DNA from 4 places in the Kocuria sp. CPCC 204721 genome. Region 1 is predicted to be linked to each of the others. Evidence: riboswitches for the same ligand, from Rfam matches in the RefSeq annotation. Region 1 holds a riboswitch; each other region holds the start of a gene.

Evidence for each region. Region 1 has a riboswitch for S-adenosylmethionine ahead of RF637_RS10360 (ABC transporter ATP-binding protein). Riboswitches for the same ligand answer to the same signal wherever they lie in the genome.
Region 2: another riboswitch for S-adenosylmethionine. It lies ahead of RF637_RS11645 (bifunctional o-acetylhomoserine/o-acetylserine sulfhydrylase); the one in region 1 lies ahead of RF637_RS10360 (ABC transporter ATP-binding protein).
Region 3: another riboswitch for S-adenosylmethionine. It lies ahead of RF637_RS09265 (methylenetetrahydrofolate reductase); the one in region 1 lies ahead of RF637_RS10360 (ABC transporter ATP-binding protein).
Region 4: another riboswitch for S-adenosylmethionine. It lies ahead of RF637_RS06695 (hypothetical protein); the one in region 1 lies ahead of RF637_RS10360 (ABC transporter ATP-binding protein).

Annotation. Positions count from the first base shown of each region.
Region 1 covers NZ_JAVKPO010000011.1:43,367-51,178, forward strand. The annotation lists gene RF637_RS10340 (DUF3995 domain-containing protein) at 1-87, opposite strand, end outside; gene RF637_RS10345 (AMP-binding protein) at 97-2,229, opposite strand; gene RF637_RS10350 (ABC transporter permease) at 2,362-3,351, opposite strand; gene RF637_RS10355 (aliphatic sulfonate ABC transporter substrate-binding protein) at 3,348-4,397, opposite strand; gene RF637_RS10360 (ABC transporter ATP-binding protein) at 4,402-5,205, opposite strand; SAM riboswitch class I at 5,213-5,304, opposite strand; SAM riboswitch class IV at 5,433-5,547, shown strand; gene RF637_RS10365 (LLM class flavin-dependent oxidoreductase) at 5,625-7,052, shown strand; gene RF637_RS10370 (SdpI family protein) at 7,338-7,730, shown strand.
Region 2 covers NZ_JAVKPO010000015.1:25,782-33,593, reverse strand. The annotation lists gene RF637_RS11650 (homoserine O-acetyltransferase) at 1-418, opposite strand, end outside; gene RF637_RS11645 (bifunctional o-acetylhomoserine/o-acetylserine sulfhydrylase) at 421-1,809, opposite strand; SAM riboswitch class IV at 1,886-2,006, opposite strand; gene RF637_RS11640 (hypothetical protein) at 1,971-2,312, opposite strand; gene RF637_RS11635 (hypothetical protein) at 2,388-2,789, opposite strand; gene RF637_RS11630 (VOC family protein) at 3,070-3,708, shown strand; gene RF637_RS11625 (CPBP family intramembrane glutamic endopeptidase) at 3,759-4,523, opposite strand; gene RF637_RS11620 (S9 family peptidase) at 4,592-6,934, shown strand; gene RF637_RS11615 (NAD(P)/FAD-dependent oxidoreductase) at 6,913-7,812, opposite strand, start outside.
Region 3 covers NZ_JAVKPO010000008.1:88,315-96,126, forward strand. The annotation lists gene RF637_RS09245 (MarR family winged helix-turn-helix transcriptional regulator) at 1-366, opposite strand, end outside; gene RF637_RS09250 (fructosamine kinase family protein) at 539-1,408, opposite strand; gene RF637_RS09255 (thermonuclease family protein) at 1,457-2,245, shown strand; gene RF637_RS09260 (hypothetical protein) at 2,369-2,638, opposite strand; SAM riboswitch class IV at 2,688-2,804, shown strand; gene RF637_RS09265 (methylenetetrahydrofolate reductase) at 2,849-3,838, shown strand; gene metE (5-methyltetrahydropteroyltriglutamate--homocysteine S-methyltransferase) at 4,035-6,524, shown strand; gene RF637_RS09275 (aminotransferase class I/II-fold pyridoxal phosphate-dependent enzyme) at 6,599-7,812, shown strand, end outside.
Region 4 covers NZ_JAVKPO010000005.1:63,217-71,028, reverse strand. The annotation lists gene RF637_RS06700 (glycosyltransferase family 4 protein) at 1-865, shown strand, start outside; SAM riboswitch class IV at 977-1,119, shown strand; gene RF637_RS06695 (hypothetical protein) at 1,140-1,418, shown strand; gene RF637_RS06690 (BCCT family transporter) at 1,533-2,207, opposite strand; gene RF637_RS06685 (hypothetical protein) at 2,474-5,554, opposite strand; gene RF637_RS06680 (DEAD/DEAH box helicase) at 5,782-7,812, shown strand, end outside.

The sequences.
Region 1 (7,812 bases):
GAGGCTGAATCCGGCATGCACGACTCCGGCCGCACACGCCAACCAGACCCAGCCGCGACCGCCGTGGGATCGGGGCAACAAGCTCATGTGGTCAAGCTAAGCACGCCCTGCCAAGACCTCCGCGATCGCGTTTAGCGCTTCCTCGTTCTGCAGCGAGGAACGGTCGCCCAGCTGCTCGCCCTCGTAGAGCTGGGTCAGCAGGCGGCGCGTGATCTTCCCCGAACGGGTCTTGGGCAGATCCGGAACCACGATGACCTCGCGCGGTTTGGCGATCGGGCCGATCTCCCGGGCCACGTGCGCGCGCAGCTCCTCGCGGACCTCGTCCGTGGACAGCGATTGCGCATCCGCCGTGAGCACCACGCACGCCAAAATGGCGTGGCCCGTTACCGCGTCGCGGATCGGGGTGGCCCCGGCCTCCACTACGTGGGGGTGGGTCACCAGGGCGGATTCGATCTCGATCGTCGACAACCGGTGCCCGCTCACGTTGATCACGTCGTCCACCCGCCCCAGGATGTAGAGGTCGCCCTCGTCATCGGTGCGTGCGCCGTCGCCGGCCCGGAACCAACCGCGCTCGCCGTAGGCCGCCCAGTAGGAGGACAGGTAGCGCTGCGGATCGCCCCATACCGTGCGGGCCATGGACGGGCCGATCTTGTCGATCACGGCATAGCCCTGCAGGTTGGGGCCCACTTCCTCACCGGCCTCGTCCAGTACCCGCACAGATACGCCGGGGACCGCACGCGTAGCGCAACCGGGCTTGAGGGGGGTGTGCGCTGCGGCCTCGTCGAACGTGCCGGGAGGGGCGAACTGCGGATCGTGCGGGCGCGGGGATGCGACGCAGGAGCCCGTCTCGGACTGCCACCACGTGTCCACGAAGGGCACCTCGTCGCGGCCGACCTGGGCGCGCAACCAGCGCCACGCCTCCGGGTTGATGGACTCGCCCACGGAGCCGAGCAACCGGATCGAGGAGAGGTTGTAGACCGGGGGCAGCCCCTTGGGGAACGCGCCCATGAGCGAGCGGATCAGGGTGGGTGCCGTGTAGTAGTTGGTCACGCCGTAGCGCTCGATGATCTCGAAGTGGCGGCCGTAATCCGGGGTGTTGGGCGTGCCCTCGTAGATCACCTGGGACACGCCGTTGACCAGCGGGCCGTAGATCTCGTAGGTGTGTGCAGTGACCCACGCGAGGTCCGCGGTGCACCAGTGCACGGTGGAGTCCACCTTGGTGGGGTCGTTCACGGCGGACAGCTCCTCCGGGCGCAGCACCCCGGACGCGTCGGGCACGTCCGGGAGCAGGTCGAACAGCAGGGCGTGGGTGTATGCCGTCTGCACCATGTATCCGCCCATCGTGTGGACCAGGCCCTTGGGCCTCCCCGTGGTGCCGGACGTGTAGATGATGAACAGGGGCGTCTCCGCGTCGAACGCCTCGGGCTCGTGGACGTCCGAGACGCCCGCGGTGAGCTCGTGCCACCACACGTCACGCCCGGGGGTCCACGGCACGAGTTCCTCGTCCTTGGAATGCAGGCCCCGGGTGCCGCGCGGCAGATCGGTGCGCCCGGGCCGGGACGTGCGGCGCACCACGATCACGTGCTCGATGCTGTTCTCGCCGCTGCAGGCCTCGTCCGCATTGGTCTTCACGGGGACGACGGCGCCGCGCCGGTTCTGCCCGTCCGTGGTCACCAGGACCTTGGCTCCGGTGTCCTCGACCCGGAACTTGAGGGCTTCTGCGGAGAACCCGCCGAACACGAGCGAGTGGATCGCCCCGATGCGCGCGCACGCGAGCGTGATGATCACGGTCTCCGGGATGACCGGGAGGTAGATGACCACGCGGTCGCCCTTCTCCACGCCCAGTTGGAGCAGGGCGTTGGCGGCCCTGGATACCTCACGCTGCAGGTCCGCGTAGGTATAGACCAGGCGGTCCCCGGGTTCACCCTCGAAGTACAGGGCCACGTGCTGACCACGCCCGGCTGCCACATGGCGGTCCACGCAGTTGTACGAGACGTTGAGTTTCCCGCCTTCGAACCACGCGATCTCGGGCACGGTGTAAGTGGGGTTGCCGTCGTGGTCCTCACCCGTGCGCTGCGGCTTCTCGAACCGGTGAGCCGTGTGCCACGGCTGCGCCCAGTCCAGCCGCCCGGCCTGCTCGACCCAGAACTGCACCCGGGCGTCGTCAGAGATCAACGCCGGGTTCGGTGTGGGGTGAGCGGGGTCTGAGTACGAGTGCGTACCGGTCACGAGTCCTCCTGTGATGTCGATCCGAACGGTCGGTGTCTGCAACGGCCGGGCCCCCGGTGGAACGACCGGGCCCCCGGTGGAACGACCGGGCCCCGGTGGAACGGCGGGCGCCGGCGGGAACCGGGCGGGTTGTCACCTGGTTCCGGCCACGCTCCAGCGCCGCTGCGTCCACCGCTCGAAGATGCCGAGCAGGGCGTCCGTGAGCTTGCCCAGCACGGCCAGCAACAGGATCGCGAGCAGCAACCGGTCCGTGCGGCCGTTGTTCTGCGAATCGGTGAGCAGGAACCCCAGGCCCATGGAGGAACCCAGCAGTTCCGCGGCCACCAGGAACAACCACGCCTGGGCCAGGGCCAGACGCAGCCCGGAGATCACGGAGGGCAGCACCGCGGGCAACTGCACGGTGGTGAAGAGTTTGACCCCGCGCAGCCCGAAGGACCGTGCGGCTTCGATCAGGTGCCGGTCCACGTGGCGCAGCGCGGCGGACACCGTGGTGTACACCGGGAAGAAGGCGCCGATCGCCACCAGGGTCACCTTGGAGTTCTCCCCGATCCCGATCCACAGCAACAGCAGCGGCACCCACGCCAGGGACGGCACGGCGCGCAGCGCGCCGATCGTGGGCGAGCCGATGGCCCGCGCCCACGGGGAGAGCCCCAGCAACGCGCCGAGCAACAGCCCGAGCCCACTGCCGATCAGGAAGCCCACGATCACGCGCTGCGTGGAGATCCCCACGTGCAACCACAGGTCACCGCTGCGCAGCAGCTCCCATCCCGCGGCGAGCACCGCAGACGGGCGCGGCAACTGCACGGGGGAGAAGGTCCCGTTCGTGGAGAGGGCGTGCCACACGAGCACCAGCAGCACGGGCAGGACGATCCCGATCAGCCCCAGGGCCCAAGGATTGCGCAGCGCGCTGGGACGCGTGCGGGAATCCGCCGCGGCAGGGGTGTCTGATGGGGCTGCGACGTCGCCGGGCGCCACCGCGCCCGCCCCGTGGCGTCCGTCGTCGTCGGACAGTGTGGCCACCGCAGTGACGCCAGCTGCTTCGGAGGACGTGCCGCCCGGTGCTTCGCGGGACGCGCCGTCCGAGGACCGCGGTGCGGCGGAGGAGGTGTCGTGAGTGCTCATGAGGACTGCTTCCCTTCGATCACCTGGGCCACGGCGGCCGCATCGGCGTGTTGTGCGTAGTGCTGCTCCACGATGTTCGCGAGCGCCTCGTCCACGTCCTGCTGCGAGGAGACGTCCCCGGATTCCACCAGGATGGGCCCGACCCGCTCGAGCACCGCGAGCTGTTCGGGGCCCGGAACGGGGTCGATGTCCAGGTGGGTGCGCTGCCAGACCCGCCGGGCGGTGTCGCGATCGATGCTCGCGCCTTCCGCGAGGATCGCGATCCCCTCCTCCGGGTGCTGCAGCGCCCACTGCCGCGCGTAGGCGTACGTGTTCACCACGTCCTGCGCACCCGTGGGGTTCAGCTGCAGGAACACCTCCCGCGCGTTGAGGAACCCGTACGTGTTGAACTCCAACTGCCGGTGGAACAGCACGTCCCCCGCCTTCTCCGCGGCGGCCATCACGGGGTCCAGTCCGGACCATGCGGCCACCTGACCGGTGTCCAGCGCGGTGCGCCCGTCCGCGTGCTGCAGGTTCACCACGGTGACGTCCTGGGCGCTCATGCCCGCCGCGCCGAGGGACTGTAGGAGGAAGAAGTACGGATCCGTGCCCTTCGTCGCGGCCACGGACGTGCCCGCGAGATCCGCCACGGTGCGCACGGGGGAGTCCGGGGTGCGCACGAGCGCGGACCACTCGGGCTGTGAGAACAGGTCGATCGTCCTGATCGGCGAGCGGTTGGCACGCGCGAGCAGTGCGGCGGAACCTGCCGTGGAGCCCACGTCCACGACCCCGGCGCGTAGCGACTCGTTGGCCTTGTTGGAACCGGCCGAGTACACCCACGTCACGGTCTGACCGTGGGCCTCGGCGACCTTCTCGAGCCAGCCCTTGGCCTTGATGATCAGGGACAGCGGGTTGTAGGTCGCGTAGTCCAGGTAGATCTCGTGCGCGGAACCGCCGGCCACACCGCGGCCCGGACCTTCGCCCTCCATGACGCATCCGCTCAGGGGCAGCGCTAGCGCGGACAGGCCGAGTGCCTGCAGGGCGCGGCGTCGGGACAACTGCGCCATGCGCTCAGCGCTCCACGCCGAGCAAGGCCAACAGGTGGGCGCGCAGCGCGGTGATCTCACTGTCCTCGCGGGAGCGCGGGCGGGCCAGCTCGGGGGAGATGATCTCGGCGATGGTCGCGGGGCCCGTGGCCGTTTCCCGCGCGAGCACCACCACGTGATCGGAGAGCACCAGGGCTTCCTCGACGTCGTGGGTGACCATGAGCACGGTCGTGGGATCGGCGCGGTGCACGTCCAGCAGCAGATCCTGCATCCTGATCCGGGTCAGGGCGTCCAGGGCCCCGAAGGGCTCGTCCAACAGCAGGACCCGCGGGTTCCGTGCCAGGGCCCGGGCGAGGGATGCGCGCTGTGCCATGCCCCCGGAGATCTCCGAGGGACGGTGATTCGCGTGGTGGGACAGGCCGACGAGCTCCAACAGCTGCGCCACCCGCCGCTTCCCTTCCCGGGCGGGAGTCCCGTGGGGCAGACCCAGTGCCACGTTGCGCGCCACGCTGCGCCACGGCAGCAACCGCGGTTCCTGGAAGCCGACGGCGCAGCGCGGGTCGATCTCGCGCACCACCGAGTCGTCAATCCGGACTTCGCCCTCGCTCGCCGTGCCGAGCCCGGCCACGGCGCGTAGCAGGGTGGACTTGCCGCACCCCGAGGGGCCCAGGACGGAGACGATCTCGCCCGGACGCACCGTGAAGGTCACGTCCCTCAGGACGTCGTGGACATGCGCTCCGTGGTGTGCGGGGAAGGACTTGCCGACCCGGTCGAAGGTGACCGCAGCGGCGTCGACGGCAGATTCCGGGCGCGTGAGGATATGGCTCAATTCATCAACTCCATCGTTCCTGGCATTAGCACCTTGCCCGCGTGGGGCTGGTTGCTGCGACGTCAACGAGCCAGGTCTCTCAGCCGCTCCGGATGGGAACCCCACCATTGAACGGGCCGGGAGCCCGCGGGTGCAAATCGTGTGACGCGCCGGGGCGCCGTCGTGACGTGCCGTAACCCGAGGTGTTTCCGAGGACCGGGGATCCCCGTTAGGATCGATGCCACAACGATCACGAGTGCCGACGTTTAGCCCTGGCTTGTCGGACGGCAACCCTCTCCCGTAGCGGGGTGCCCCAGGTGAGGATCGGGCCGCATGACACACCGCATGCGGCAAGTACGGCGCCACACAAGCGCGCTGGACCCGCAAGGTAGGCCGCCGTAGGTGGTGCACGGGGCGCGGGTCGTGTTCCTGCTGAGGGGCTGACCGAGATGAGCAAACGGATTTCCGTCAACGCGTTCGACATGACCTGCGTGGATCACCAGAGCTTCGGGTTGTGGCGCCACCCGCGGTCCCGGGCCACCGAGTACAACACCATCGAGTACTGGACGGAGCTGGCCAAGCTGCTGGAGCGGGGCAAGTTCGACGCCCTGTTCCTTGCGGACGTGGTGGGCATCTACGACATCTACAAGAACTCCGCGGCTCCGGCCGTGCGTGACGGGGCCCAGGTCCCGGTCAACGACCCGTTCATGCAGGTCTCGGCCATGGCCGCCGTGACCGAGCACCTGGGCTTCGGCGTGACGAGCGCGGTGACCTACGAGCAGCCCTACACCCTGGCCCGCAAGTACGCCACACTGGATCACCTCACCAAGGGCCGCGTGGGATTCAACGTGGTGACCTCCTACCTTCCGTCCGCTGCGGAGAACCAGGGCCTGCCGCGCCAGATTGAGCACGATACGCGCTACGAGATCGCGGAGGAGTTCTTGGACGTGTGCTACAAGCTTTGGGAGGGCTCGTGGGAGGAGGACGCTGTGGTTCAGAACCGTGAGACGGGTGTCTACGCGGATCCCACCAAGGTCCATCCCATCCGGCATAGCGGGGAGCACTTCACGGTTCCCGGAGCGGGGCTCACGGCACCGTCCCCGCAGCGCACACCGCTGATCTTCCAGGCCGGCGCGTCCTCGCGCGGGCAGGCGTTCGCGGGTAAGCACGCGGAAGCCGTGTTCATCGGCGGGTTGCGCCCGGACCTCACGCGTTTCGTGACTGACAAGATCCGCGACCGGGCTCAGGCCGAGGGCCGCAGCCGTGACGACGTCAAGATCTACGCGATGCTCTCCGTGGTCGTCGCGGACACGGACGAGCAGGCCCAGGAGAAGTACCGCGATTACCTGCAATACGTGGACCTGGAGGCCTCCCAGGCGATCATCGGTGGGTGGTCCGGCGTGGACCTGTCCCAGTTCGACGAGGACGAGGCCCTGAACTACATCAAGACCGACTCCATCCAGTCCTTCCTGACCCCGTTCACGCTGCAGTCCAAGGACAAGCAGTGGACGCGCGAGGAGATCGCCAAGCACTGCGCCTTGGGCGGGATGGGTGCCGTGCTCGTGGGTTCCGCGCAGACCGTCGCGGATCAGCTCGAGACCTGGGTGGACGAGGGCGGCCTGGACGGCATCAACCTGGCCTACCACGTGAGCCCCGGTTCCTTCGAGGACTTCGTGGAGTACGTGGTCCCCGAGTTGCAGAAGCGCGGGCGCTACCGCACCGAGTACGAGGGCACCACCCTGCGCGAGTCCCTCTACGGCGAGGGCCAGCCGCGGGTCAAGGACACCCACCCCGCCGCGAAGTACCGCGGCGCGTTCGTGGGCGAGCCCTCCGTCGCGGACACGCCGTCCCGCGAGCTGGTGGGCTGACACCTCCCTCCGACGACGACGCCGCTCGCGCCCGGTCCCGCAGGCCCGGCAGGGCGGCGTCGTCGACCCCGGTCACCGTGACCGCCCCATCCCTGGCGATGCGGAAGAGAGCGACCTCGTCATGACCTTGTGTCAGCTGACGACGACCAGGATTCCCCACTGGGTTCTGCCCTGCGGCGGAGCACCTTGCGGTGGAGGCGTTCGCGGATGACGTCACCGGATCCGCAGTGCCCGGATCCGTGACGGTCGTAGGGTGGAGGAAATGCCCGTGACCCGGAGGGAACCGTGGACGAGGACCTGCTCGGAGTGATCATGCTGTCGTTCAGCACGGTCCTGGTGTGCGTCGTGACCGTGGTGACCGTCAGGGCAGCGGCCGTCGGCTCGCTCGATCGCAACGGGGCCGTGGGCCTCCGGACCCGGCACACGCGCGCGTCCGACGCCGCGTGGTCCGCGGGTCACGCCGCGGCCCTTCCGAGGGTGCGGTGGTCCGTTCCCGTGGCCGTGTGTGCCGTGGTGGCGGCGATCGTGTTGCTCGTTCTGGGGCGGCCCGAATGGGGCATCGTCGCCGGGCTGGCGGGTGTACTGCTGCAGGTCGCGGTGCTGGTGTCCGCCGTGGGGCCTGCCAACCGCGCCGCTCGGCGGGCCGCGCAAAAGTCGGCTCCGGAACCCCGCGCCTGAGACCGGAACCCCGCGCCTGAGACCGGGGCGCATCAGCGGCGTCGTCGTCCCCCGATGCGACGGGCACGGACCCGTGGACAAC
Region 2 (7,812 bases), on a different contig from region 1:
TCACGCGCGGGAAACGCGAGCCCCACGGGACGCCGTCCGGTGCGGGACTCGCGGGTCCCGTGCTGCCGTAGCACCCGCCCAGGATGTTGGCGCACACCACGAAGTAGCGGTCCGTGTCGATCGCGGCACCCGGGCCCACGAGTCCGTCCCACCAACCGTCCGCCGCGGCGGCCGCGCCCTCGGGAGCGCTCGCGGCGTCCTCGTGTCCCGCGCCACCGCGCGCCACGTGCGTGTCACCCGTGAGCGCGTGCTCGATCAGCACCGCGTTGGAACCGTCCGCCGCGAGCTCGCCCCACGTCTCGTACGCGAGGTGCACGTCCGGCAGCCGGAACCGGGACTCGAGCACGAGCTCGCCGAGTTCGGCCCGCCGTACGACGCCGTCGCGCCGCGTGCGCGGCCCGTTGCCCACGACCGTCATGGTCAGTTCCCCGTGTCCTCCGCCGACGACGCCGCGTCACCGGCAGCGTCGCCGCGCGCACCCACCGCGGCGAATCCGGACTCGAGGTCCGCGAGGATGTCGTCGATGCCCTCGACACCCACGGACAGCCGCACGAATCCCGGTTCCACGCCGGCCGCGAGCTGCTCCTCGTCCTTGAGCTGGGCGTGCGTCGTGGAGGCGGGGTGAATCACGAGCGAGCGCACGTCACCGATGTTCGCCACGTTGGAGTGCAGGCTCAGGGCGTCCACGAACGCGACACCGGCGTCCCGGCCGCCGTCGAGCACGAAACCGAGCACCGACCCGGCACCGTTGGGCGCGTACTTCAGGGCGCGGTCGTGCCAGCGCGAGGACTCGAGACCGGCGTAGGACACCGAGCGCACCTCGGGGCGGGCCTCGAGCCACTCGGCGACCTTCTGCGCGTTGGCCACGTGACGTTCCATGCGCAACGACAGCGTCTCGATGCCCTGCTCGATCAAGAACGCGTTGAACGGAGAGATCGAGGTCCCCAGATCACGCAGCAACTGCACGCGCGCTTTGAGGATGTACGAGAGGTTGACGCCGAAGGCCCCGTCCGCACCGAGATCGCGGGCGTAGACGAGCCCGTTGTACGTCTCGTCCGGTTGGTTGAAACCGGGGAAGCGCTCGGGGTCCCGCGAGTAGTCGAACGCTCCGGTGTCCACGATGAACCCGCCGATCGCCGTGCCGTGGCCGCCCAGGAACTTGGTGGCCGAGTGCAGCACGATGTCCGCGCCCCACTCGATGGGCCGCACCAAGTAGGGCGTGGCGATCGTGTTGTCCACGATGAGCGGGACACCCGCCTCGTGGGCGATCCCGGCGATCGTCTCGATGTCGAGCACGTCGTTGCGGGGGTTCGGGATGGATTCACCGAAGAACGCCACGGTGTTCTCGCGCACCGCGTCCCGCCACTGCGCGGGATTGTCCGGGTCCGAGACGAACGTGGTCTCCACGCCCATGCGCGGCAGCGTGTGCTTGAGCAGGTTGTACGACCCGCCGTACAGGGACGGGCTGGCCACCACGTGGGTTCCGGCGCCGCCCAGGTTGAGGATCGCGAGCGTGGCCGCGGCCTGTCCGGAGGAGACCATCAGGGCCCCCACGCCGCCCTCGAGGGACGCGACCCGGTTCTCCACGACCTCCGTGGTGGGGTTGGTCAGGCGCGAGTAGATGGGGCCCATCTCCTCGAGCGCGAACCGGGCCGCCGCCGTGCGGGCGTCCGGGAACACGAAGGACGTGGTCTGGTGGATCGGCAGGGCGCGCGACCCGGTCACAGGGTCGGGGTTCTGGCCCGCGTGGATCTGTCGGGTTTCGAACGACCAGCCCTGGGGATTGTCGGGGGTGGGAGCGGTGCTCATGGCCGTACTCCTTCTCGGAGGGATCAGGGGTCCGGTGGCGATCCGCACGGTGCCCGTGCTGTGACCGGGCACCAACGACCCGCGCTTGCCGCATGACGTCGGTCGACGCCACGGCCAGGTCCTCACCCAGGGCACCCCACCGCGGAAGGGAGGGTTGCCGGTCAGCTAGCTGGGGCTTCGCGCTGACTCTCGTGACCTATTACCTCATTGTCCGAACCCGGCGGGGCGGGAGTCAAGCCGGGGACGCTGCGAGCGGGCTCGGGGTCAGTGGCCGCTCGTTCCTGCTGTTCCATCTCCCGGGTGTGCAGTTCCCGGTCCTTCATCTCACGTGGATGGACGTAGAACAGACCCGTGAGCACCGCGATCACGAACACCGCGAGCATCACGAAGAACAACGGCCGCACGCCGGTCAGGTAGATGACGGGGATGGCCAGCACCGTGACCAACCCGCCCCCGAAGAACGGTTCGAACACCAGCTGCTTGTAACCGAACGCCTCGAACACCGGGTCTTGGCCTCCGGGCCCACCACGCGCATGAGGATCAGCCCGGTGGCGGTCACACCCATGGACTGGCGGAAGTCACCGATACCGCGCCCGAATTAGTAGCGACCGATGATGTGGGGTGCCAACCACAGGAAAATGGCCACGTTGAACGCGATGCCGACCACCGCCAGGATGGTGAACGCCGCCAGCCACGGCCGCGATGGACATGTGCAGGGAGAACGGTTCCACGGAGGACGGGCGGCTGGTCATGGTGCCGGCGGGGTAGTACTCGTCGCTGCGGAACAGGCCGTTCTCGCCCCACGGCCCGTCGAAGCGGCCCAGCACCTGCGGGCCCAGGAGCAGGAGGATCGCGCCGCCGATGATGGAGCTCGGCAGGAACAGGCTCTGGACCCAACCCACCTTGACGTGCACGAACTTCCCCAGGAGCAGGGCGACTCGGAGGATCAGGAGTGTGAAACCGACGGCATTTGCGGACACGGGAACCACCTCGTAGTGATCGGGATCGATATCGGTCTCAGGTCACATAGCGAGGGCCCGGTCGGAGACTCCCCGGCTGATGCTGCGGACTCCAGCCTCTGAGACGCGCGTCTCGTTGACCTGGACCAACACAGTCCCCGCCCGGATCAGCCGTCCCGATGTCAGGTCTCGGGAGGTGCGGAGAGCCGGCCCTGCCCACCGGACCGGGCGGCGCAGGTCACACACTCGCCGGGCTCGCGCTCGATTTGGTGGCCCGTGTGGCCGGTGCCACCATGGCGTCATGAACTTGGATCACGTTTCCTTCGCGGCTCAGCCCGACGGCCTCGAGGCCACCACCGAACGCATCGCGAACCGGTTGGGGATCGAACCGGTCAAGGGCGGTGTGCACCCCCGTTTCGGCACCCGGAACATGATCCTGCCGCTCACCGACCACCAGTACGTGGAGGTCGTCACGGTGCTCGAGCACCCCGCCGCGGAGAAGGCGCCGTTCGGTCAGGCCGTCCGTGCCCGTTCCGACGCCGGCGGCGGCTGGCTCGGCTGGGTCGTGGAGGTCCCCGACCTCGCGCCCTTCGAGGCCAAGCTGGGCCGCCCCTCCGTGCCCGGTGGCCGGTTGTTCCCCGACGGTCGGCAGCTCGAATGGCATCAGATCGGCGTGAAGGGTTTGATCTCCGACCCGCAGTTGCCGTTCATGGTGCACTTCGATTCCGAGGACGAGATGCACCCGTCCCAGGCGCGGATCACGGACGTCCGGTTGAGCGGGATGGAGATCGCCGGCTCCCCCGACCGCGTCACGGAGTGGCTCGGCGGTCCCGTGGAGGACGTCCTGGGCTCGCTGGACGTCACCTGGTGCGCCCCCAACGGCACCCCCGGGGTCATGGCCGTCTCGTTCGACACCCCGGACGGCACCGTCACCATTTGATCTGGTTCCCTTCGGTGCGGCCGACGACGCCGCTCCACCGGTCTCCGGCATCAGCCCGCGAGCAGTTGCGGGGCCAGGAAGCCCACGGTGTCCAGGAGGGCGTGGGCGATCAGCAGCGGCATGAGTCGACCGCCGCGGCGGTAGAGCCACACGAACACGAGTCCCATGACCAGGTTCCCGAGCGTGGGTCCGAACCCCTGGTACAGGTGATAGCTGGCCCGCACCACCGCGGAGGCCACCGCCACGAGCCACCACGACCATCCGAGGGATCGCAAGCGCTCGCACAGGAACGCCACCACGATCATCTCTTCCACGATCGAGTGGCGCAGCGCGGAGAGCACGAGCAAAGAAACCGCCCACCAGGTCTGCTCCATGGTGGATGTGGTGATCTGCGCGGTGATCTCCAGGGACCGGCCCACCTGATAGAGCACCAGGGTGCCGCCGCCCATCACCGCGAACAGGCCCATTCCCCACAGCGTGTCCCACACGGGTCTGCGCCCATCCACCCCGATCCTGCACAGCACGCCGGGGATCCCCCGCGCCACCCCGGCCATGAGGTACAGGGCCAGCAGCACGGGGACGAGCGCGAAGCCGATGCCCGTGAGCTGACGCAACGCGTCGATCAGGGGGACGCTGCTCAGGGGCCGGTTGAGCGTCGTCGTGGTGTCGGCCAGCGAGGACCGCATGAGCACCTCGGCCAGATCCAGCACGGCGTAGACCGCGGACGTCCCGAGGGACACGCCGAGCACCAGGACGATCTGAAGCCACGTGTCGGCGCGCGACATGCCGCGCTGCGAAGGGGTGGGAGTCTGCACGGGACCATTGTGGCCGCTCGCGAGCGGGACCACGTCTGCGCGTCCCCACCCGTCCCTAGACTGTGGGCATGACTTCCGAGCAGCCGTCCTATCCCGTGGCCCCGAGCCGCCCGGTGGAACGCACGTTCCACAGGCACACCTTCGCCGATCCCTACGAGTGGCTCCGGGACAAGGACTCCCCCGAGGTGCGCTCGCACCTGGACGCCGAGAACGCCTACGCGGAGGCCACGACCGAGGATCTGGCGCCCCTGCGCGAGCGGATCTACGGGGAGATCAAGGACCGCACGCTCGAGGCGGACCTGTCCGTGCCGTCGCGTCGCGGGGACTGGTGGTACTTCACGCGCACGGTCGAGGGCGGCGCCCACCAGATCTTCTGCCGCGTCCCGGTCACCGACCCCGCGCAGTGGACACCGCCCACCGTGGAACCGGGCACCGCACTGGACGGCGAACAAACCCTCCTGGACGCTAACGCCGCATCCCAGGAGCACGACTTCTACGCGCTGGGCGCCTTCAGCGTGTCGGAGGACGGCTCCAGGTTGGCCTGGTCCGAGGACACCGCAGGTGACGAACGGTTCACGATCCAGGTCAAGGATCTCGCTACGGGACAACTTCTCGCGGACCGGATCGAGCAGACCTCGTACGGCGCGTTTCTCACACCGGACGCCTCCCAGCTGATCTACATCGTCGTGGACGAGTCCTGGCGGCCGTGGCGCGTGTACCGGCACGTCATCGGCCGGGACGCATCGTCCGACGAGCTGCTGTTCCAGGAGGACGACCCCGGTCTGTGGCTCGGGGCCGAGCTCTCTGCGGACAAGCAGTGGCTCATGCTGTCCTCGTCCTGCTCGGAGTACAGCGAGTACCGGATCCTGCCGTTGACCGAGCTGGCCGGCTCCCCCACGGATGAGCCGGTCGCCGATGCGTCCGACTACACCGCTGGGCCGGCTTCCCTGCCCTGGCGCGTCATGATCTCGCGCGAGGACCGGGTGCTCTACGAGGTGGAACCCCTCACGGTGGCCGGCCAGGACTACGTGCTCCTGACCCACGACGCGCACGCCCCTAACGGCCGGGTGAGCCTCATGCCGCTCGGGCACGCGGGCCGTGCCCTCGCGGACCTCGAGCTCACGGATGTCATCCCGGCGTCGGAGGACGTGCGGATCGAGTCCTGTGTTCCCACCGCCACCCACCTGGTCGTGGCCCTGCGCGCGGACACCACGCCCCGGGTCCGCCTGATCCCGCGCCGCGCGGTGGACGAGATCGTTGCGGGCCCACGCGAGGCCGTGCCCTCGACATCGGACACGGGCTCAGGACGCCTTGCGGACTCGGACGACGCCGCGGCGTCGAGCGCGGCGGCCGGTGCGGCGTCGCCGTCGCTGCTGGACGGGGCCGAGGCCGCGTTCGACGAGGAGCTCTACACGAGTGGCGTGCTCTCCGCGGAGTACGAGAACCCCGTGGTGCGGGTGTCCTACACGTCCTTCGTGACACCGCCGCGCGTCTACGACATCCCCACGGCCGAACCCGGCGAGTCCGGGACGAACGAGTACGGCGTGGGCGAGCCCGTCCTGCGGCGCGAGGCCACCGTGCTGGGCGGGTACCGCAGCCAGGACTACACCGTGGAACGGGACTGGGCCGTGACCGAGGACGGGACCCGGATCCCCGTGAGCATCGTGCGCCGCGCGGACCTGGACCCCACCCGCCCCGCACCCGTGCTCCAGTACGCCTACGGGTCCTACGAGATCAGCACGGACCCCGGCTTCTCCGTGTCCCGGTTGTCGCTGCTGGACCGGGGCGTGATCTGGGCGGTCGCGCACGTGCGCGGCGGTGGCGAACTCGGCCGCGGGTGGTACGAGAACGGTAAGAAGGACACCAAAACCAACACGTTCACCGATTACGTCGCCGTCACCCGCCACCTCGCCGCCCGCCCGGACGTGGACGCCCAGCGGATCGCCGTGATGGGTGGCTCGGCCGGCGGCCTGCTCGTGGGAGCCGTGCTCAACCTCGCGCCCGAGCTGTACTGTGCGGCGCTCGCGGCGGTCCCGTTCGTGGACCCGCTGACGTCCATGCTCATGCCCGAGCTGCCGCTCACCGCCCTCGAGTGGGAGGAGTGGGGCAACCCCGTGGACTCGGCCGAGGTCTACGAGTACATGCGTTCGTACTCCCCCTACGAGAACCTCCGGGACGCGGACTACCCGCCCGTCCTGGCGGTCACGAGCCTCAACGACACCCGCGTGCTGTACGTGGAACCGGCCAAGTGGGTCGCCGCCCTGCGCACTCGTGCCCGGCACCCGGAGACCGTGGTGCTGCGCTGTGAGATGGCGGGCGGCCACGGTGGCGCGTCCGGGCGCTATTCGCAGTGGAAGGACACGGCCTGGGAGTACGCGTGGCTCGCGCGCTACCTGGGGGTCGCGGACTGATCGGGGGAGCCCTCCGGGGCCAGGGCATCGCGAGTGGCGGGGCTGAGCCAGTCCCCTACCTCACCGCGCAGCACCAGTTCCGCGGCGGCCCTGGCGAGTGCCGAACTCGTCTGGAACCCGTACCCGCCCTGGCCCGCGAGCCAGAACATCCCCGGTGCCACCGGGTCCCAGCCGCACACGGGGACGTCGCTCGGACGCTCCGTGCGCAGCCCGGTCCATGCCTTGACCACGCCCGTGATCCGCAGGCTGGTCTCCCGCTCGATCGTGGCGATCAGCCCGGCGACGGCGCCCTCGTGCGGTTGGGCATCGCACGGTTCGCTGGGTTCGGCCTCCCCGAGCGAGATCATGGCGCCCGCGGCATCGGGGCGGTAGTACCAGTCCTCGGCGGCATCGTCGACCATGGGGTGTTCCGGCGGCATGGGCTCGGCCAAGGTCACGAGGGCCGCCGTGCGCCGCAGAGGCCGTAATCCCTGGGGCGCCGCGCCGAACAGCGCTCCCACCTCATCCGCCCACGCACCCGCGGCATTGACGACCGTGGCGGCACGCACGGTCTTCGGCCGGGCGGCGTCGAGGGTCAGCTCCCACAGGTCCCCGGCCCGCCTGGCATCGGTCACGCAGCTGTTCGTCCGGATCTCGACGCCGGCCGCCAGCGCTCGCTCGCGATGCCATGCCACGAGGGCGGTGGCATCCGTGCGCACGGCGGACTCGTCCACAGCGGCGGTCCTGAAGCGCTGCGGGTTTACCCGCAGTTCGGGGCACAGCTCGAACAGTTCGGCGCCCTCAAGGGTACGCAGCCCGGGAACAGTCATGGCGGCCACGTCCTCGGGCGAGCCGGCGACGACGAACGAGCTGGGCCACGCGAGCGGCGCCGCCAGATA
Region 3 (7,812 bases), on a different contig from region 1:
GAGCTCGTCCTCGACCATCCCGATTACCGGCACGACGTGCTCCCGGGTCCGCTCCCTGGACGAGGTCACCGCGCGCACAGTCATCCGGCGTCGATCCCCCTCCACGGGCTCCCGGACCACGTGACCCGCGCGCACCAGTCGGTCCACCACCGCGGTCGCGGAGGCCGTCGTGATGTGCAGCGCGTGAGCCAGTTCCGTGGGCCCCATGGAATGGACTATGAGCATGACCATGGCCGCGTAATCGGTTCCCTTGAGCCCCAAGATGCGGCGGATCTCGTACGCGATCTCCGCGTTGAGCACGACCACCCGGCGCAGCGCACGCGACTGCGGGCTCACCGGCCCGTACCACGTTGCACTGCTCTCCATCGCGTCCCTCGCGTTGTGGATAACTAGACAATCTAGTAAACATCATGCTGCACGTGCGGGGGACGTGTCCAACCATGTCACGCGGGTGGAAAACGTTGTCCGCACCTGCCTTGTAGCAGTCATCGGCCGAGAACGCCCTGTCCTCAGCGGGTGATGGACGCGCCCCGTAGTGTCACATCAGACTGCGCAGGGCCCGTAGGACCGCCCCGCCGTAACCACCGTCGAACCTGATCGCATGCACCAGCAGCGGCGGCAACTGGTACCACGGCACCCGGTCGTGCCAGCCGTCCGCGAGGGGGTAGGCGTCGTCGTACGCCGCGAAGCATTCCCGCCCGAAACCGCCGAAGAGCTGCATCATGGCCAGGTCGTACTCGCGGTGTCCGTAGAACGAGGACGGATCGATGAGCCAGTTCGTCCCGTTGCGATCCACCACGCGGTTGCCTGCCCACAGGTCACCGTGCAGCAGGCTCGGGGGTTCGGGAGGGCCCGCGAGTTCGTCCGCTCGCGGCGCCAAGCGCGCCAGCAGGTCCGACGCCGCGGGGTCCAGGTGTCCCGCGTCGATCGCCGCGCGCAGCAACGGCTCGATGCGGCGGTGTAACAGGAAGTCGGCCCAGTCGTCCGTGGGCGTGAGATCCACCGGGAACGAGCCGATGCGTTCCGGCAGCTCCGCCGAGAGCCACCCGACGTGCGGGGCTCGCGCGCGGTGGATGGCCGCGAGACCAGCACCCATGCTGCGTTCCGTGGCACGGTCCTGCCGTCCGGGACCCTCGTCGATCCACTCGAGCACCAGGGCCTCATCGCCCACGTGATGCACCCTGGGCACCCGCACCTCGGCGGGGGCGACGGCGCGCAGCGCCTCGAGTCCCGCCGCCTCCAACGCCAACACACCCGCCGGGGCACCCGGCATGGTCTTGGCGAACAGGGGCCCGTCCGGGGTCTCGAGCCAGTAGGCGCGGGCGGTGTCCCCGCCGCTCAGGGGACGGGCATCGCTCACGCGCAGGTCCGCGACAATCTCACCGGGAAGCTCATCGATGGTGGCCATGCGTCTTGTCTACACCATGCCGCACTGCGCACCACCCCGGACGACTCAGTGGCCACAGTGGAACGCGTGGTGGACGGGGACACCCTGGACGCCACGATCGCGGGAAAGTCCACACGGGTGCGGCTGCTGAACATCAATACCCCGGAGGTCGCGCGGGACGGTCAGCCCGGCGAGTGCCTCGCGGACGAGGCCACGGCCAAGCTTGAGGACCTACTGCCCAAGGGATCCACGATCCACCTGGACTACGACGTGGAACGCACGGACCGCTACGGCCGCACCCTCGCCCGAGTGACCCGCGACGACGACGGGTTGAACGTCAACCAGGCACTCGTCAAGGCGGGCCTGGCAACGCCCATGACCGTGGGCGCCAACAGCACGTACCGGCGAGAGATGGACAGCGCGTACAACGTGGCCCAGGCCATGCAGGTCGGTTTCTTCGACCCGAAGCAGGACTGCGCGCCGCCGGGGGAATCCGCATCCCCCGGCACCACAACTCCGAGCACCGCGAGCCCGAGCGCGACGCCGAGTCCCACCTCGTCCTCCACGCCCACTCCCACGCCGACGCTCGAGGCGCCTCCCGCGGTCGTGGAGGACGAGGTCGCCGTGGGCGATCCGGCACCCCAACCCAATCCCGCTCCGCAACCGAACTACAACTACAACCCCGCCCCCGCGCAGCCCGCGGCACCTCAGCTACCGGCCGCGCCCCGGGTACCTGCTGCCCCGCAGCTGCCGGCGGCACCCCACGTGCCCCCGGCTCCCGAGAGTGATGGCGGTTATCCCGGTTACACCGGCCCCCGGTGCTACGAACCGGGAGGAAAGGTCTGGCACCCATGCTGAGTTGCTGATGACACGCCAAGGCACGCCCACCCGGTCGGTTGACCGGGTGGGCGTCCCTGCTTTTCGCCGCGCTTTCGTCACGCGGGTGCACCGGCGAGCCGCCGGATGCACGGCGGCCCGAACTCAGGGTTCGTGACGACCGGGGTTGGCGGTCGCGCTGCGCAAGGGGGACGGCGTCGTCGTCGGAGCGGGTGCCTGAGAGGACGCGGACCCGCCCGCGGCCGGCGCCGCGGCTATCGAGCGCGAGACCCAGTTCTCGGGTCCCAACTCGGGCATCTTCATGTCCTGCACGTCGTGGGGCAGGATGACCACGGCAGGGCCCAGGTGCCCCCGTGCGGTCCATTCAGCCCGCTTGGGAAGACGAGCGCGGCGGGAGGCCGGCGGTTCCGTCATCGTTCGTGGGCCTCGTCACGAGGCTGTGCTACGCTCGCTCGTAACAAAGGATCATGAGTCCCGGTGCGAAGCTCTGGCTAACCGGGCGGCAACCCTCCAGCTGTAGTGGGGTGCCCCAGATGAGGATCCGGCCGCCGCGCAACCGCGTGGTCGGCAAGTACGGCGCTCGGAGCTCATCCTCCGGCGTCCTAACGCCGGAGGATTTTTTATATGCCCGCACCCCTCGCAGCGTCAGAACCCGCGCCCGTGACTGGCCCGCCCACGGGGACGTCCTGGCTGGTCCGGCGCCCGCGCCGCTCCACGCTCGTCTCGTTCGAAGTGTTCCCGCCGCGGCCCACCGCGGACCCGGACACTGTGTGGCGCAACATCGACGCCATGGCCCAGGCCGGGCCGGATTTCTTCTCCGTCACCCACGGTCACGCCGGCCATCACGGTGTCTCCCGCGAGGCGCTGCGCCACCTGCGCCGCGCGACCAAGACCCCGGTCATGGCGCACTTCACGTGCGGTGGCACGGACCGCGCGGGTCTCGAGCGCGCCGTGGACCAGTTGCTGGACGACGGCGTTCGCGACCTCCTCGCGCTGCGCGGCGACCCGCCCCTGGGTACCGGGGAATGGCGGACCCCCGCGGGTGGCCTGGGCCGGGCCTCCCAACTGGTGGAGCTGATCCGGGACGTCGAACGACGTCGCTTCGGCACCGGGTTCCGCCCGGGTCAGCGGCCGCTGTCCGTGTCGGTGGCGTGTTACCCGTCCCCCGCGCGAGGCCGCGACTTCGAGGCGGATCTCGCGTCCCTGTGGGACAAGCAGGAGGCCGGCGCGGACTACGCGATCACGCAGGTGCTCTACGAACCCGAGGACTACGCCACGTTCCTGGAACGCGCGCGCTCGGAGGGCATCCACATCCCCGTGGTCGCCGGGCTCATGCCGCTGAGCAACCCGCAACGGTTGCAGCGCATGACCGAGATCACCGGGGTCCGGGTCCCGGAACGCCTCACCCGGTTCCTGCGCGCCGACACTCCCGAAGAACTGCGCCACCGCGGGGTCGCGGCCACCCTGTCCCTGATCGACGATCTCATGGATCTGGGCTGCGCCGGTTTCCACCTCTACACGTTCAACCGCCCCGAGGCGGCGCTGACCATCCTGGAGCACCTGCGGGTCCGGGATGCCGCTCGTGAATACCGAGGCCGCAGCCCCGCGGCCTGACCGCCGCACCAGCCCCGACCGACCCGTGAACCGCTCGTGTTGGCTTCGACCGCCACATCCGGGCAGGCCGAAAACCGTTCGTAGCGGCACCACCCACGGTGACGTTCCCCTTACCCCGCCGCGCCGGAGCACACCCGTTGCCGCGGTTCATCACACCCCTAACCGCCATACCCCACACCAGCTCCGAGGAGTTCCCATGAGCACCCAGCCCGTCCCGTTCCCCGCCGCCACGATCCTGGGCTACCCCCGCATCGGCCCCGACCGCGAGCTCAAGCGCGCACTCGAGTCCTACTGGAAGGACCCGCAACAGCACCCCGCCACCACCGTGCTGGACACCCTCGCCCGGTTGCGTGAGCGCACCGCCACGCGATTGTCCGAACTCGGCCTCACCACGGATCACGCGGTGCCGTCCGAGGGGTTCGCGGTGGACCACGTCCTGGACACGTCCCTGGCGCTGGGCGCGGTTCCCGCGCGGTTTATCGCGGACGGCTACGAGCCCGCCGCCCCGGACACGCCCCGCGGGATCGAGCTGATCACGGCGTTGTCCCGCGGCACCGATCGGTTGGAGCCGCTCGAGATGACCAAGTGGTTCGACACCAACTACCACTACTACGTACCCGAGATCGGCCCGGACACCCCGTTGCGTGCGAACCCCGAGAGCCTCGTGTCCCGCTACCGGACGACCCTCGGGACCACCGGGATCACCACCCGCCCGGTCCTCGTGGGCCCCGTGAGCCTGCTCTTGCTCTCACGCCCCGAGACCACCGATGCCGTCGCAAGTCACCCCCTGCAGCGCCTCGACGACGTCGTGGCCGAATACGCCGCGATCCTGCGAGCCCTGGCTGAGGCCGGCGTCGAATGGGTGCAACTCGACGAGCCGGCCCTCGCCGCGGACGGGTGGAGCGTGGAACGCACCGAACTCGTGGCCGCCCTCGAGAGCGCCTACACCCAACTTTCGAACGAGCAACAGCGCCCCGCGATCCTCGTGACCGTGGGCTACGGCGATGCTGGCGAGGACGCCCAGCTCGCCCTGGCCCACACGAACGTCGACGCCCTGGCCATCGACCTCGACCGCGGGGACGTCCCCGGCAAGAAGGCACTCGAGGCATGGGGCGAACGCCCCGTCGTGGGCGGCGTCGTGGGCGGACGCACCGTGTGGCGCACCGACCTCGCGCGCGCCGTCGAGACCCTGGACCGGCTGCGCGCCGCGGCCCGCGGGCCGGTGGCCGTGGGCACCGCGACGCCGCTGCTGCACGTCCCGCACGACGTCGCCCGCGAGACCGCACTGGATCCGGACGTCACCAGCTGGGTCGCGTTCGCGGACCAGAAGGTGACCGAGGTGGTCGGGCTCGCGCGCGGCGTCGAGCACGGCTGGGATGCCATCCGGGACACCCTGGACGAGGACGCCACGATCCGCGCGGCCCGCGCCGAGCACCCGGCAACTCACAAGGCCGAGATCCGCGAGCGCACCGCCGCGGTGCAGGACGCGGACCGCCAGCGCGCGGACGCCGAACAGCGCCGCGCTGCCCAGCGCGAACGTCTGCGCTTGCCCGTGCTGCCCACCACGACCATCGGATCCTTCCCGCAGACGCCGCAGATCCGCAAGACCCGGGCGGACCACCGCGCGGGGCGGATCACGGAGGCCGAGTACACGGACGCGATCCGCGCGGAGATCGCCCACACGGTGCGCGTCCAGGAGGAACTGGGGCTCGACGTCCTGGTGCACGGCGAACCCGAGCGCAACGACATGGTGCAGTACTTCGCGGAGGGCCTGGACGGTTTCGTGACCACGCAGCACGGCTGGGTGCAGTCCTATGGATCGCGCTGCACGCGCCCGTCGATCCTGTTCGGGGACGTCTCGCGCCCCGCGCCGATCACGGTGGACTGGACCTCGTACGCGGCGTCCCTGACCGAGCGCCCCGTCAAGGGCATGTTGACCGGGCCGGTCACGATCCTCGCGTGGTCCTTCGTGCGCGACGACGCTCCGGCCGCCGAGGTCGCCGACCAGGTCGCACTCGCCCTGCGGGACGAGATCGCGGATCTCGAGCGCGCGGGAACGCCCGTGATCCAGGTGGACGAGCCCGCGCTGCGCGAGCTGCTGCCGCTGCGGGCGGCCGAGCGCCCGGCGTACCTCGAGTGGTCCGTGGGGGCGTTCCGCCTGGCCACGGGCGGGGCGGCCACGGACACCCAGATCCACACCCACCTGTGCTATTCGGAGTTCGAGACCGTCCTGGACGCGATCGACGCCCTGGACGCGGACGTCACCACGCTCGAGGCGTCCCGCTCCGGTTCGGGCATCGTGACCGGGCTCGCGGCATCCGACTTCCCTCGGGACGTGGGTCCCGGCGTGTGGGACATCCACTCGCCCCGGGTCCCCACGTTCGAGGAGCTCGCGGGGCGCATCCGCCACGCGGCGCACGAGATCGGCGCCGAGCGCGTGTGGGTTAACCCCGACTGCGGGTTGAAGACCCGCGGCTGGCCCGAGACCGAGGCCGCACTGGACCGGCTGGTCGCCGCGACGGTCACCGTGCGCGCGGAACTCTCCGCCGACGACGCCGCTCGGACGGCCAGCGCGCCCGCAGGTGCACCGGCGAACGTGGACCCGAACGACGCGACGACCGTGTCCGGGAGCGTCACTGTCGCCGCGTCGTCGACCCCTGCCGCGGATACTCCGGCGCAGCGCTGATTCACCCGTAGGAAACGTCCACCCGGTGGCCGCCGCCGCGCGGCCACCGGGTGGACCGAGGAAGGAAGAAGACCATGACCGCAGCCACCCCCGCTCCGCTGGGCACGCCCATCGTCCGGCCCATCCACCACAGTGCCGCGTACGCGTTCGAGACCCTGGCCGACGCCCGCGAGGTCTTCGCCCAGCGCGCGAGCGGTTTCACGTACGCCCGCACGGGTAATCCGAACGTCGCGGCGCTCGAGGCCGAGGTCGCGCGGCTGGAGGGAGGGGAATGCGCGGTCGCGACGTCGTCGGGACAAGCCGCGGTGAGCCTCGCTTTGCTCACGCTGACCGGGCCCGCGAAGGACGCGCACGTCGTCGTCTCCTCGCGGATCTACGGCGGGACGGTGGACCTGCTCACGGACACCCTCGCGGACACGGGCCTGGAGGTCACGTTCGCGGATCCCCGCGAACCGCAGCAGTGGGAGGATGCCCTGCGCCCCGGCACGCGCGTGTTCTTCCTCGAATCCGTGGCCAATCCGCTCACGGAACTGCCTGAACTCGAGGCGATCGCGGAGATCGCGCACCGCAACGGTGTGGTCGTGATCGTGGACAACACCGTGGCCACGCCGCACCTCTACACTCCCGGGCGCCACGGTGCGGACCTCGTGGTGCACTCGGCCACCAAGTACCTCTCGGGACACGGCGGGCCCCTGGGCGGTGTGCTCGTGGACACCGGGTCCTTCGACCCCACCGAGGACCCCGAACGGTGGCCGTGGCTGACCCGCAAGCACCACCGCTGGGGGGACCGTTCCCCCGTGGAGGTCTTCGGCGCCCGGCGTGCGCTGCTGGGTGTGGCCCGGTGCAAGTACCTCAACGACCTGGGCCCGTGCATGGGCGCGACCACGGCCCACGAGATCCTGCAGGGCATCACGACCCTGGGTGTGCGCGTGGAACGCCAGTCCGCCACGGCGGAGCGACTCGCCCTCACCCTGGCCGAGCATCCCGCGGTGGAGCGTGTCCACCACCCCCGCTTCGGGGATCCGCGACAGCAACAGCTGCGGGAGACCGGAGGCTACCGCGGGATGGGCGGCGTGTTCTCGATCGACCTCAAGGGAACCCCGGAACAGGTCGAGCATGCCGTGAACTCGTTGCGTCTAATCAAACTCGCGGCCAACATCGGTGACGTCCGCACCCTCGTGGCGCACCCCGCGAGCATGACCCACTGCCGCCTCACGCCCGAGCAGTTCCGCGCGAGCGGGATCACCGAACGGACCCTGCGCGTGAGCGTGGGGCTCGAGGACGAAGC
Region 4 (7,812 bases), on a different contig from region 1:
GTTCGTGCTCGGGTGGCAGGCCATCCAGGCCGCCAAGGGTTTGGGTCTGCCGTGCGTGGCCGTGTACCAGACGGACGTGCCCGGTTACGCCGCACGCTACGGTGCATCCGTGCTGGAGACCGCCATGTGGTCCCACGTGCGTGCGATGCACAACAGTGCGACCCTCACGCTCGCTCCCTCCACGGCGTCGATCAGCCAACTCCACGAGCATGGCGTCCAGCGGGTGCACATGTGGCGCCGCGGAGTGGACACGAGCCGGTTCCGTCCCGCGCTGCGCGATCACGCGTGGCGCGAGCGCGTGGGCGGCGGCAAGCGACTCGTGGGATACGTGGGGCGGTTGGCCCCCGAGAAGCAGGTCGCGGACCTCGCCGCGATCGACGCCCTGCCGGACACCCGGCTCGTGATCATCGGTTCCGGCCCCGGGAAGGAGTCGCTGCGCTCGGTATTGCCCAACGCGCACTTCGAGGGCTTCCTCACGGGCACCGAACTCGCCACGGCCATGGCGTCGCTGGACGTGTTCGTGCACCCCGGTGAGCACGAGACGTTCTGCCAGACCATCCAGGAAGCCATGGCCTCCGGGGTCCCAGTGGTGGCCGTGGGCCGCGGCGGCCCCCTGGACCTCGTGGACTCTTCGCGTAACGGGTGGCTCTACGCCCCGGGTGACCTGGCCGGGTTGCGCGAGCGCGTCCGGGACCTCGCGGGCGACGACGCCAAACGCCTCGCCTTCGCGCGCACCGCCCACCAGTGCGTGCAGGAGCGCACGTGGGGTGCCGTGTGCGAGCAGTTGCTGGGCCACTACGAGCGCGCTCGCACGGTCACCTCCCGGATGCGCGGTACGCGCGGGGCCGGCCTGCGCACCCCGTGAGAAACGCCGCCGGGTGCCAGATGTTACTCAACAGAAGCTTGATTAAGTTTTGATGACATTCTCGGTCCGCGCCTGGCTGGTCCCCCGAATCCACGGATAGGCTCGAATCAGCTTCACGAGATGCGCCCGCGCAACGACAAGGACGTCACCGCGCGCCCAGAGCTCCAACTCGGCGTACGCCAACCCTCGGTTCAGGGGTGGATTGGATGACGAAGCGGCCGGGGCCACACGTGTGGTTCCGGCAAGCGACCGGAAAAATCAGAGGCCCGACATCATGAACACGACAACCCAGAAATCCCACCCCGACACCCGCGAACAGTGGGTGGACGTCACCGTTCAGGCGGACCCCGCCCGGCACGTGGTGTCCATCACGGGATCGGACGGTCACGAGCACGAGTACTTCGCGGACGACGCCCGTGAGGTCGCACTCGCCGCACAGCACACACGGGGGCGCGGCCAGTGGTGCGCCAAGTACAGCAGACTCCTGGTCCCCGGGGCGTCCCGGGTGACCGGCGGGGTGTCCTTCTACAAGCTGGAGCCCTTGCCCGCGTAGTCCTCGCGAGCACGGTCCCCGCGACCGCGAACTCCACGGTCGGGTGTGGCCCGGGTCCGGACGGACCCGGGCCACACCCATGTTCTCAGCCTGCTCGGTTCTTGGCGGCCGTGCTCACCGGGCGGTCGCGTCCCGGTCCTGGGCGATCAGCTCGGCGGCGCGTTCACCGATCATGAAGACCGTGATCTTCGGGTTCACCGTCACGAGCTCGGATATCACCGAGGCGTCTGCCACGCGCAATCCGCTCACGCCCTTGACGATCGCATCCAGCAGGAACGCCGTGCGCCCGGTGATGAGCACGTACAGCATGAGCCCGATCGCCAGGATGATGTTCAGCTCGGAAAGCCGCCGGGTGCCCTTGTCCACCCCAAAGATGGTCCCGAGCAGCGCCGCGGTGTCCACGGCGTCGCCGGCGGCACCGTGGATCCGGCACCCGATCAGGGGGTAGAGAGCGGAGCGGATGCTCAGCGGCATGCCGAAGCGGTAGGCGAAGTAGCCGAATGCCATGCCCATCAGGGCGTACATGGCCCACCCCGTGAACAGGTTGAACTGGGGTTTCGCGTGGTCCGGGCCCATCTTGATCGTGCCGTGCCTGCTGTCCGCGACCAGGATCACGAACACGATCACGAGAGCGGCCGTGAGGATGTAGAACCACCCCAGCCGGGAGGCGACCCACGCGACCACGCCGCCGATCACGGCGTCGGCGTGCTCGGGTGCCTCCGTGGCCCAGGCGGACGGCGAGACAAGCAGGGTTGCCGCGGCAACGAAGACCCGCCAGTTGACGGGCAACCGGGGTGGCGCAGAGCGAGGGGCCCGGACGGGGCGGGCGGATCCGCGACGGGCGACGAGCCCGGGCGTGGGTGACGGATGGACGAGGAATCGTGTGTGGTCACGTCGGGGATGCGGGTCGGACGTCGGACGACCCGGGGTTGAGGCGCCTTACTACCAGCCGTTAGTCATGGCACGCCACCTCACTGTAGGGGAGGGCCGCGCAGCAGCCGAATGCAGCCGCGCGGCCCCACGAGCACACCCCCCGTTCGCCCGGGGCGGCACTGTCAGCCCAGCAGCTTGGCCACGAGGGCGCTCGCGAACTCCTCGGAGACGTCCCCGTAGTTCAGGGAGAAGTCCTCGTCCACGAGCGTGGGCAGCAGCCCCGAGCACAGCACCGTGGCGCGCGCGTACAGCCCCGGCAGGGCGGCACCGATGGGCACGGAGAGCAACCGCAGCTCGGGATCGTAGCTGACCAACGCCGTGCCGGTGTCCCGCGCCGCGAGGTGCTTGCCGAGCCCCGAGGACACGGGACGGGCGTGACCCGAGACCACGTCCTCCGCGGTGCGGTAGGCGTAGCGCGTCTTGTGGTGGTGGTTGATCCGGTACAGCCCCGCCTGGTTGCGGTCGTCCGTGGCCTCCCACGTGGCGTCCGCGGGCACGAAGCGTTCCGCAACCCCGTTGTACTGCATCTCCTTCAGGGGCAGCCCGGCGACGACCGAGGACAACGGGGGCAGGGTGTCGAGCATGACGGGCCCGGCGTCGTAGACCACGTCGCACAGCCCCTCGGGCAGCAGCTTGCTCAGCGCGTCGAGGTCCACATCCTGGAGCATGGTGGTCGCGTGGTCCTCCGGGGACAGCACCACGACCTCACCACCCTGGGCCCCGACCGCCTGCGTCACGGCGTCCTCTTGGTCGGTCTTCCACCCGCCCGTGAGCAGGATGGAGCCGTCCACGAGCTGGGTCAGGGCCGGGGAGCACACCTGCCAGCGGCGCACCGTCCAGTTCTCGTCCCGGATCACCTCCAGGAAACCGAGGGCCTGCAGGTGACCCACGAACCATTCCTCGAAGCGCTCGGAGTCCTCGAGCTGGCGCGCCACGATGGACAGGCTCGACCGCTTGCCGCCACCCAAGAACGTGAGGATGTCCTTGAACGGCGCCCAGGACCCCGGGTACTCGCCCTCGTCCGGACCGATGAACTGCAGTGCCTCGACCGAACCCGTCTGACCCACCGCCGAGAGCTTGGTGAGCCGGCCGGGGTAGCGCTTGGTGAGCCCGCAGAACTTGCAGCGCCCGAACACCCACGGCGCCTTGGCCTTGGGATCCATGGGGGGCAGGATCACTTTGTGCTTGCCCGTGACCATGCAGGACACGTCGGGGGCCTCGGGCAGCTCGTTGCTGCGCTCGGGGAACATCTGCCCCTCGGCGGACTCCCACCCGGCGACCTCGGGCACGGGGACCTCGTCAACGGTGGCCTCGTGGGGGTCCATGTTGTCGAACGAGCCCTGGACGTACTCGTCCGGGATCTCGTCCCGCGTCACCGCGGTGACGGGCCACAACGGTTCCTCCGCGACGTGGACCATCTCACCGTCGTAGCCCAGGGAGCGTTGAGTGATGTAGTAGGAACTGTCCCGCACGCGGAACTCGAGGCGCTGCTTCACGGTGCGCCCGGAACGCAGCACCAGCGTGTAGTCGTTGGGCTTGAGGTGGCCGTCCTCGCGGGCCAGTTCCGTACCGCCCAGGCTCACCTGGAACGGTGGCACCCGGGGTGCGGTGAGCTTGGTGCTCATGAGCTTGAACGAGTGCGGGTTGCGCCACTCGCACTCCACGGACAGGGGGTCGTCGCTGTCGGACGTGACGGTCAACTGCGGGGGCCGCAGGGCCGAGAACCGGTCCACGTCCCCGGGGATCCGCAACCCGCCGGACAGGGTGATTGCGGGGACCAGGCGGGGTACCAGGGCCGAGAAGTTGTCGTTGACGGTCAGCGCGGGGTCACCGGCACGCAGCACCTGGACGTCGTCGAACAGCACCCAGCCCTCGCAGACCCCGTTCTCCCCCGGGCCCACCACGCGGTAGTCGGGAGAGGCCGAGTCGTCCAGGATCGCGCGGATCTGATCCACCCATTCAGGTTGATCGCGCACCATGATCCGGCACGGCCACGCCGCGGGGACGTGGTCCACGGAGATGAACGTGTCCGAGTACGCGTCCTTGGCGAAGACCACCACGGGCCGCGGATTACGCGTGAGGGTGAGCTCCCCCGCGGTGATCTGCAGCTGCCCGGACAGCAGCGTGTCACTCGTCATGCGGGCGTTGTACGCGGAGATCCCCAGGAACGCGTCCCCGATGTAGGACAGGAACATGGTGCGCGGGCCGACCGTGGTCGCGAGATCCACCTCGCGACCGGGCACCAGCCGCTTGGGCACCACGAAACCGAGTTCGTAGATGGGGTTGCCCACGTAGTCCGTGCCGTCCGTGAGGGACAACCCGGGACTGCGCGAGCCCAGGTGCCGCGTGCCGCGGGCGGCGGCCGCAGCGTCGTCGTCCGGGGCGGACTCCCACGCGTCCAACTGGGCGAGCGCGACCTGCAACGCGGGATCGCGCGTGAGGGGGTTGGTCCAGATGCTGCGCAGGCTCTTGGACACATCGGTGTCCGCGATGTCGAGCCAGAAGTCGATGTAGATCCCGAGCTCCGCCGCGCTCATCCCCTGCGCCGTGGTCAGTTCGAGGTCCTCGAACATCTGGTGCAGATGCCGCAGCTCGGACGGGCCGAACAGGGTCTGGGACAGCGCGAGGCCCACGGGACGGTGGTTCACGGCGTACGCGGACGGCAACCCGAGTTGGCCGTCGAAGGCCTCGAGCCAGTAGCGCAGCGCGTCCCAGTAGGTCTCGGAGTCCTTGCGCACCGAGGTCTCGAGCGCCTTGACGTTGTCCTGGCCCGCTTGCAGCAACACCGCGAGCGGCAGGTAGAACGTGGACACGGACTTCTTGCCCGTGCGCGCCGCGAGCGCGGACATGTGCCGCCCGGCCAGGGCGAACAGGGCCAACAGCGCCACGATGGGCGGCGGGCCGATCCTGGTGAGGTCCTCGAGCTGGCGCCGGGACGTCCGATACCACGCCTCGGTGAGCTTGTTGAACGCGTCGAACACGGACCGGCGGGAGCCGTCCGTCACGAGCAGCGGCGTCACGGAGTCGGCGAGCGCACGCAGCGTGGCCGGGCCGTCCAGGCCGAATTCCGAGCCGATCTGTTCGAGCATCTTCTCGTCCAGGTCCAGGTGGACCAGTTCCCCGGCCCTCCTGGGGCCGAAGAATGCCCGCGCCACGGCGTCGTTCCAGCGCAGGTACTCGACTTCCCGGGGTCCGGATGCCATTGCGTGGTCCCCCGTGTGGAAACCGGCAGCGTCAGCCACAAATCCTCCGTCTGCGCCGTGCGGCGCGCTCGAAACACGACAATCCCTGTCGATTATAAGTTCCCGCCCGTCGGCGGTTCACTGCCCGATCCCACCGCGCCCCCGGTTTGCACGACGACGACGCCGCTGCCCGGGCCCTCGCCCACCGGCGCCCTGCCGTGTCCGCACCGGGCGGTACGGTAGGGGCCATGGATGGTGCTGCGCAGTTCACGGACGCCCGCGGTCCGGGTGCCGCCCCGGACTGGCGCAGCGAACTCTCCCGGATCGTGCCCGGCACGAGTCCCGACAGGGTCGTGGCGGACCCGGAATCCGGACCCACCGTGGCCCTCGAACTGGACCTGGCCCGGGTGCAGAACCGCACCCCGAAAGCGTGGCAGGAATCACCCCGGGAGACCCCGCTGAGTCTCACGGCCCGTCCGGTGCTGCGCGGACAGCGCCACGGGTGGGTGCACACCGGCATCGACTGGGGCAACCTGGCCTCCCACGCCCGCTCCGGGCACCTGAGCGCGGAGCAACTGGACTGGTTCGAGGAGCTGCGAGCGCTCTCCGAGTCGCACCGCGGCAGTTTCGCTGCGGACCGGCACCAGCTGCACATGGAGCGCTACACCTCTCCCCTGTTGTGGCCCATCCTGGGGCGCGCCCGGGGGCTCGGGATCCCGCTCGTCTCCAAGGGCACGGGAGCACCCGTGATCGTGGATCGCGACGGCCGGTTCGAGGTGCGCGTGGATCCCGGCGAGCACGGCGAGCTCGCCCTGCACCCCCAGCTCATCGTGGGCGAGAACGAGATCCCCCTGCGCTGGACCCGGATCATCGGCCAGCCAGGTCACGGCCTGTTCTACCCGGACGCGACCCCCGCGGCCCTGGACACCGCGGAGGACCTCAACCAGTTCCCGTTGCACCTGGTCGCCCTGGGCACCCGCCTCAATCAGCAGCAGCGCTCGTTCCTGGACCGCGCCGAATCCCTCACGGTCCCGCAGGACGGTGTGGAGGAGTTCTTCGACACCTACTTCCCCCGGTTGCACCAGAGCATGCACGTGATTGCGGGCGAGGACTCCCTGGTGCTGCCCCAGGTCGCGGATCCGCAGTTCGTGCTCACCATCCACCATGACGACCTCACCGAGCGCGTGGAGTGGGAGTGGGAGTACCAGAAGGGTCGCGAACGGATCCGGCTGCCCTTCCGCCCCCTGGACCCTCTCGGGGACGAACCCGTGGCCCGCGAGTCCCGGTGGGAGTCCTCCATGGTCCAGGCCGTGCACCGCCGGATCCCCGAGTTGGACTTCAAACGCAGTTCGTACGCGGCGCAGGACGCCCTGACCCTGTTGCGGGTGTGGTTGCCGCTGCTGCGCAAGATCCCCGACCTGCGCATCGTGGAGACCGGCGGGAGTCCCGCCTACCGCGAGGTCACCGAACCCACCGAGATCACGGTGTCCACCGCGCCCACCGAACACCACGACTGGTTCGGCCTGGGTGTCACCATCAGGGTCGGTGAGCACTACCTCCCGTTCTCCCAGATCTTTCAAGCGCTCGACCGCGGTCAGGACGTGATGCTGCTGCCGGACGGTTCCTACTTCTCCCTGGACCGCCCCGAGTTCACGCGGCTGCGCACGCTCATCGCCGAGGCCCGCACCCTGCAGGAGGACAAGGACGCGCCGCTCGCGTTGAACCGCTACCAGGCGAGCCTGTGGGAGCAGTTTGAGGACCTCGCCACGGACACCCGCCAGGCCGAGCAGTGGCGCGAGGGCGTGCGCGCACTGACCCACCTGCACGAGATCCCCTCTCCCCCGGTCCCCGAGGCCCTACAGGCCAACCTGCGCCCCTACCAGTATGAGGGCTTCCGGTGGCTGAGCTTCCTGTGGGACCACGGACTGGGCGGGATCCTCGCGGACGACATGGGCCTGGGCAAGACCGTGCAGACCATTGCCGCGATCCTGCGCGCCACGGACCGGGATCCGCAGCTGCCACCCCACCTGGTGATCGCACCCACCTCCGTGGTGGCCAACTGGTCCGCCGAGCTGCGCCGCTTCGCGCCCTCCTTGGACATCACCGTACTCACCCACACCAAGGACTCCGTGGCCGACGCCGCCGCGCATTCCCATGTGGTGCTCACGTCCTATGCCCTGCTGCGTCTGGACGCGGAGGCCTACCGTTCGGTCGAGTGGACCGGGGTGATCATGGACGAGGCCCAGTTCGTCAAGAACCCCCGGACCAAGGCCTACCGC